3 regions of the Escherichia sp. XD33 genome follow, and region 1 is predicted to be linked to each of the others. Evidence: predicted binding sites of a transcription regulator. Region 1 holds the regulator's gene; each other region holds the start of a gene.
What was found. Region 1 encodes LexA, which represses DNA repair genes until DNA is damaged. Its sites were predicted from a motif close to TNCTGTATGTACATACAGNA; they were not measured.

Region 1 (2,272 bases):
TTAAGCATACGCAGCGGCGGGTTCACTTCGCCTTTTTCACGCCCTGGCGCGCGACCAAACATCACCGATACTGGCACCATCTGCACATCCAGATTTGGGTTGCTACGGTGCAAATCGAGATAGTCGTGGAACAGCTTAATAGACTCTTCTTTCGGCGTGTAATAGGTGAATACACGCGGCCCGCCGTGAATGAACACATAGCGCGGCAGTAGCGTGCCGTCGATTTCCAGCGGCTCTAACGGGTCAGGCAGGTCATGTGCCAGACACTGGGCGCGCAACGTCAGCAAATCTGCTTTCGAGTTGTACGGTAAAACGTACATAATTGGACGAGAGGTATCCAGCCCCAGTTCCGGGGCAGGATCTGCCGGAATAGACTTGCTTTTTACCAGGATGCTTAATGGTAAATTCAGTAATTTGTAGTAAATTCGTGGCCAGCCGGACATAAACGATGTAAAGCCTCTGGTTAATAATGCAAATGCGCGGCAAGGATAGCAGAAAGTCATGGGAAATTCTGTGGTATCCGCTCATGTTTCGCGCGGCGTTACGCAAACCCGAATCATCGGATTTAACGGTACACTGATATTGACGCTCATAATGTAAAAAGGTTCTTTCAATGGCCAATAATACCACTGGATTCACCCGAATTATCAAAGCTGCTGGCTATTCCTGGAAAGGTTTACGCGCTGCATGGATCAACGAAGCGGCATTCCGTCAGGAAGGCGTAGCGGTATTGTTGGCGGTGGTCATCGCCTGCTGGCTGGATGTGGACGCAATTACCCGCGTGCTGCTTATCAGCTCCGTGATGCTGGTGATGATTGTGGAAATCCTCAATAGCGCCATCGAAGCAGTGGTTGACCGAATTGGCTCTGAATACCATGAGCTTTCCGGACGCGCTAAAGATATGGGATCCGCCGCGGTGCTGATTGCGATTATCGTCGCCGTGATAACCTGGTGCATCCTGTTATGGTCGCATTTTGGATAACCCTTCCAGATTTCGATAAATCTCTGGTTTATTGTGCAGTTTATGGTTCCAAAATCGCCTTTTGCTGTATATACTCACAGCATAACTGTATATACACCCAGGGGGCGGAATGAAAGCGTTAACGGCCAGGCAACAAGAGGTGTTTGATCTCATCCGTGATCACATCAGCCAGACAGGTATGCCGCCGACGCGTGCGGAAATCGCGCAGCGTTTGGGGTTCCGTTCCCCAAACGCGGCTGAAGAACATCTGAAGGCGCTGGCACGCAAAGGCGTTATTGAAATTGTTTCCGGCGCATCACGCGGGATTCGTCTGTTGCAGGAAGAGGAAGAAGGGTTGCCGCTGGTAGGTCGTGTGGCTGCCGGTGAACCGCTTCTGGCGCAACAGCATATTGAAGGTCATTATCAGGTCGATCCTTCCTTGTTCAAGCCGAATGCTGATTTCCTGCTGCGCGTCAGCGGGATGTCGATGAAAGATATCGGCATTATGGATGGTGACTTGCTGGCAGTGCATAAAACTCAGGATGTACGTAACGGTCAGGTCGTTGTCGCACGTATTGATGACGAAGTTACCGTTAAGCGCCTGAAAAAACAGGGCAATAAAGTCGAACTGTTGCCAGAAAATAGCGAGTTTAAACCAATTGTCGTTGACCTTCGTCAGCAGAGCTTCACCATTGAAGGGCTGGCGGTTGGGGTTATTCGCAACGGCGACTGGCTGTAACATATCTCTGAGACCGCGATGCCGCCAGGCGTCGCGGTTTGTTTTTCATCTCTCTTCATCAGGCTTGTCTGCATGGCATTCCTCACTTCATCTGATAAAGCACTCTGGCATCTCGCCTTACCCATGATTTTCTCCAATATCACCGTTCCGTTGCTGGGACTGGTCGATACGGCGGTAATTGGTCATCTTGATAGCCCGGTTTATTTGGGCGGCGTGGCGGTTGGTGCAACGGCGACCAGCTTTCTCTTTATGCTGTTGCTGTTTTTACGCATGAGCACCACCGGGCTGACTGCGCAGGCTTATGGTGCCAAAAATCCTCAGGCATTAGCCCGTGCGCTGGTGCAACCGTTGCTGTTGGCGTTGGGGGCTGGGGCGTTAATTGCGCTGCTGCGTACACCGATTATCGATCTGGCTCTGCATATTGTTGGCGGTAGTGAAGCAGTCCTGGAACAGGCGCGGCGCTTTCTTGAAATCCGCTGGTTAAGCGCACCGGCGTCGCTGGCGAATCTGGTATTACTCGGTTGGTTACTCGGCGTGCAATATGCCCGTGCGCCAGTAATTTTGTTAGTGGT
Region 2 (2,272 bases), on a different contig from region 1:
ACGTTACCCCGCAAATTCGCGAAGCCGCGTTTCGGTTGCTGTGCCTTAACCATACGTTTACCAGCTATATCTCAGCCCTCGGTGCTCACCGGGAGCAGTTAACTAATCCTGAAATTCTGGCGTTTCTTGATGACGCAGTTTGCTATGTTGATGACGCGTTACATCATCAACCTGCTGATGAAGAACGCGTCAATGAGGCATTAGCTAGCCTGAAACAGCGGATGCAGCAACTTGAACCACGGGCAGACAGCAAAGAACCTCTGGTCGTACAACAAGTTGGATTATTGATTGCATTACTGCCTGAGATTGGTCGTCTGCAACGCCAGATTACTCAAGTTCCGCAGGAAACTCCTGTTTCGGCGTAAGAGAGTCAGCCCATTCTGCAAGCTCCTGGCGGCGTGCCACCGGGAGCGCAGCTTCATGAATGCCGATAATGGCACCTTCAAGCATAAACAGAATCTTTTCTGTCACCAGACTGTTTTGCTGCCGCAGTCGCAACCAACACATTTTTGCCCCAAGTATACGTAACGCCCGTACATCCTTAATCCCCACCTCCCCGAGAATCGCTTCCAGATGAAAAGACATATTGGGCAAATCTTTCAGTCTTTCCCGGGTATTGCGCGTGCTTTTCTCTTTCAGCGCTGCATCGAGAGAATATTTCGACAGACGCACCAGCTTCAGTTGATTTCGCCATAGACTTTCATCAACCCGATAGTAATTGAGGGTAACGGATCGGCCACACTTTTTATATGTCAGCCAGACAGGCGGATGTTTTACACAGTACTGTGCACTTTGCTCACAAGCCCGAAGATACAACTCACCATCAGAAACCATCGCAAACACCGTGTCGTCAACGGTCAGGCTGTAACTGCCAAACAATGATCGGTATTCAATTGTGCCCAACGTTGCCAGGTATTCTTGTGATTTATAGATCCGCTTATAGGAGAGGCTTTTCATAAAATTCCTTTTAAAATCATAACATAAAAGAATGATTCACATTAACGGATCCGTTAACTACGAAAATAGGCAACTTATTCTTAAGGGGCAAGATTAATTTATGTTTTCCCGTCACCAACGACAAAATTTGCGAGGCTCTTTCCGAAAATAGGGTTGATCTTTGTTGTCACTGGATGTACTGTACATCCATACAGTAACTCACAGGGGCTGGATTGATTATGTACACTTCAGGCTATGCACATCGTTCTTCGTCGTTCTCATCCGCAGCAAGTAAAATTGCGCGTGTCTCTACGGAAAACACTACAGCCGGGCTTATCAGTGAAGTTGTCTATCGCGAAGATCAGCCCATGATGACGCAACTTCTACTGTTGCCATTGTTACAGCAACTCGGTCAGCAATCGCGCTGGCAACTCTGGTTAACACCGCAACAAAAACTGAGTCGGGAATGGGTTCAGGCATCTGGGCTACCCTTAACGAAAGTAATGCAGATTAGCCAGCTCTCCCCTTGCCACACTGTGGAGTCAATGGTTCGCGCTTTACGCACGGGCAATTACAGTGTGGTGATCGGTTGGTTGGCAGATGATTTGACTGAAGAAGAGCATGCTGAACTTGTTGATGCGGCAAATGAAGGTAACGCTATGGGGTTTATTATGCGTCCGGTAAGCGCATCCTCTCACGCCACGAGACAACTTTCCGGGCTAAAAATTCACTCTAATTTGTATCATTAAGTAAATTTAGGATTAATCCTGGAACTTTTTTTGTCGCCCAGCCAATGCTTTCAGTCGTGACTAATTTTCCTTGCGGAGGCTTGTCTGAAGCGGTTTCCGCGATTCTCTTCTGTAAATTGTCGCTGACAAAAAAGATTAAACATACCTTATACAAGACTTTTTTTTCATATGCCTGACGGAGTTCACACTTGTAAGTTTTCAACTACGTTGTAGACTTTACATCGCCAGGGGTGCTCGGCATAAGCCGAAGATATCGGTAGAGTTAATATTGAGCAGATCCCCCGGTGAAGGATTTAACCGTGTTATCTCGTTGGAGATATTCATGGCGTATTTTGGATGATAACGAGGCGCAAAAAATGAAAAAGACAGCTATCGCGATTGCAGTGGCACTGGCTGGTTTCGCTACCGTAGCGCAGGCCGCTCCGAAAGATAACACCTGGTACACTGGTGCTAAACTGGGCTGGTCCCAGTACCATGACACTGGTTTCATCAACAACAATGGCCCGACCCATGAAAACCAACTGGGCGCTGGTGCTTTTGGTGGTTACCAGGTTAACCCGTATGTTGGCTTTGAAATGGGTTACGAC
Region 3 (2,272 bases), on a different contig from region 1:
TGCGTCCAGCCACGCCTGCGGCAGTTCCAGTACCAGCGCGGGTTCATCAATCTGTACCCACTCGATGCCGCGTTTCGCCAGTTCTGCCAGCACTTGCTGATAAACCGGCAGAATGTCGTTCAGCAGGCTCAGGCGGTCAAATTGTTCACCTTTCACTTTCCCCAGCCACAGCCAGGTAACCGGCCCCAGCAGCACAGGTTTCACCTTGTGGCCCAGCGCCAGCGCCTCGTCCACTTCGTCCAGCAGCTGCGTCCAGGTCAGTTTGAACTGTTGGCCTTTAACGAACTCCGGCACCATGTAGTGATAGTTGGTGTTAAACCATTTGGTCATTTCCGCTGCCGCCGCAGGTTCGCCAGTCGGCGCACGTCCACGACCAATACGGAACAGGGTGTCGATATCTACCGAACCATCTTTGTTCTGATGACGCGCCGGAACGTTACCCAGCAGCAGACTGGTGGTCAGTACATGATCGTACCAGGCAAAATCGCCCACCGGCAGCAGGTCGATACCCGCTTGCTTTTGTTGATCCCAGTGACGAGCACGCAATTCACGCCCTACCGCCAGCAGTTCTTCACGCGTGGAGTTCCCCGCCCAATAACTTTCTTGCGCTTTTTTCAGCTCGCGACGCAGGCCAACGCGAGGGAAACCGAGGGTGTGATTCAATATTGTCATTTTTTCTTCCTCTAATTATATGTAAATCCTATGGATTTTGAATTTAGGGAAGGCGGCAAGTTTATTCATCCCCGGGAGCTTACTGAAGTAAGTGACCGGGGTGGAGAAACGCAGCCAACGCACCATAAATTTAAAAGACGAAGGATTTTAGCCGTCCAGATGTTTACACATCCATAATTGGCGGTTACTGTATATTCCTCAAGCGCAAATTATTCATGCCGAAGTGAAGGACTTTCATGATCGAAGTAAAACACCTGAAAACGCTACAAGCGTTGCGGAACTGCGGCTCGCTCGCAGCCGCTGCGGCGACGTTGCATCAGACGCAATCCGCCCTGTCTCACCAGTTTAGCGATCTGGAACAACGCCTTGGCTTCCGGCTATTTGTGCGTAAGAGCCAGCCGCTACGCTTTACACCGCAGGGAGAAATCCTGTTGCAACTGGCAAACCAGGTACTGCCGCAAATTAGCCAGGCCCTGCAAGCCTGCAATGAACCGCAGCAGACGCGTCTGCGCATTGCCATTGAGTGCCATAGCTGTATTCAGTGGCTGACACCCGCGTTAGAAAATTTCCATAAGAACTGGCCGCAGGTAGAGATGGATTTTAAATCGGGCGTGACGTTTGACCCGCAGCCCGCCTTGCAACAGGGAGAGCTGGATCTGGTAATGACGTCCGATATTCTGCCGCGCAGTGGCCTGCATTATTCGCCGATGTTCGACTATGAAGTGCGTCTGGTGTTAGCACCTGACCATCCACTGGCGGCGAAAACGCGAATTACACCGGAAGATCTCGCCAGCGAGACGCTATTAATTTATCCGGTGCAGCGTAGTCGACTGGATGTCTGGCGGCATTTTCTTCAGCCGGCAGGCGTCAGCCCGTCACTGAAAAGCGTCGATAACACCTTATTGTTGATTCAGATGGTTGCCGCGCGGATGGGTATTGCCGCGCTACCGCATTGGGTAGTAGAGAGTTTTGAGCGCCAGGGTCTGGTGGTGACCAAAACCCTGGGCGAAGGCTTGTGGAGCCGACTGTACGCCGCCGTGCGCGATGGCGAGCAGCGTCAGCCAGTTACGGAAGCGTTTATTCGCTCAGCGCGCAATCACGCCTGCGATCATCTGCCGTTTGTGAAGAGCGCGGAGCGACCCACTTACGATGCACCCACAGTGAGGCCAGGATCACCAGCGCGCCTGTAATAAACGTTGGCCAGTGCGGCTGTTGGTGCCAGATAGCCAGGTTTACCAGCAGCCCTGCCGGAACGTGCATATTATTCATAATGCCCAGCGTTCCGGCGTCCACCTGCGTCGCGCCGTAGTTCCACATAAAGTAGCCAATCCCGGAAGCCACCACGCCAAGAAACACCAGAATGCCCCATTGCAGCGTGGTTTGCGGCATTTTCTGCGCATTTCCCAGCAAGAACCATGCAATCACTGCCACCAGAAACGCGCCAAGATAGAACCACGCAAAGGCGTTATGCTGTGGCATCGGGCGAGTTTCCATCAGGCGTTTGTAACCCACCATGCCAATGGCAAAAGTGATATTGGAGAGTTGCACCAGCAGCAAGCCAGTCCAGAAATGGTCGGTGACCTGATCATAGCGAATAATC

Region 2: sulA (SOS-induced cell division inhibitor SulA) is a predicted target of LexA. The motif match lies at 1,134-1,153, and genes of this name have one in related genera.
Region 3: metR (HTH-type transcriptional regulator MetR) is a predicted target of LexA. The motif match lies at 858-877, and genes of this name have one in related genera.

Annotation. Positions count from the first base shown of each region.
Region 1 covers NZ_JAENDM010000018.1:90,994-93,265, reverse strand. The annotation lists gene plsB (glycerol-3-phosphate 1-O-acyltransferase PlsB) at 1-443, opposite strand, end outside; gene dgkA (diacylglycerol kinase) at 614-982, shown strand; gene lexA (transcriptional repressor LexA) at 1,092-1,700, shown strand; gene dinF (MATE family efflux transporter DinF) at 1,773-2,272, shown strand, end outside.
Region 2 covers NZ_JAENDM010000009.1:97,817-100,088, reverse strand. The annotation lists gene yccS (YccS family putative transporter) at 1-365, shown strand, start outside; gene sxy (CRP-S regulon transcriptional coactivator Sxy) at 328-957, opposite strand; gene sulA (SOS-induced cell division inhibitor SulA) at 1,176-1,685, shown strand; gene ompA (porin OmpA) at 2,042-2,272, shown strand, end outside.
Region 3 covers NZ_JAENDM010000015.1:35,512-37,783, forward strand. The annotation lists gene metE (5-methyltetrahydropteroyltriglutamate--homocysteine S-methyltransferase) at 1-672, opposite strand, end outside; gene metR (HTH-type transcriptional regulator MetR) at 909-1,862, shown strand; gene bioP (biotin transporter) at 1,750-2,272, opposite strand, start outside.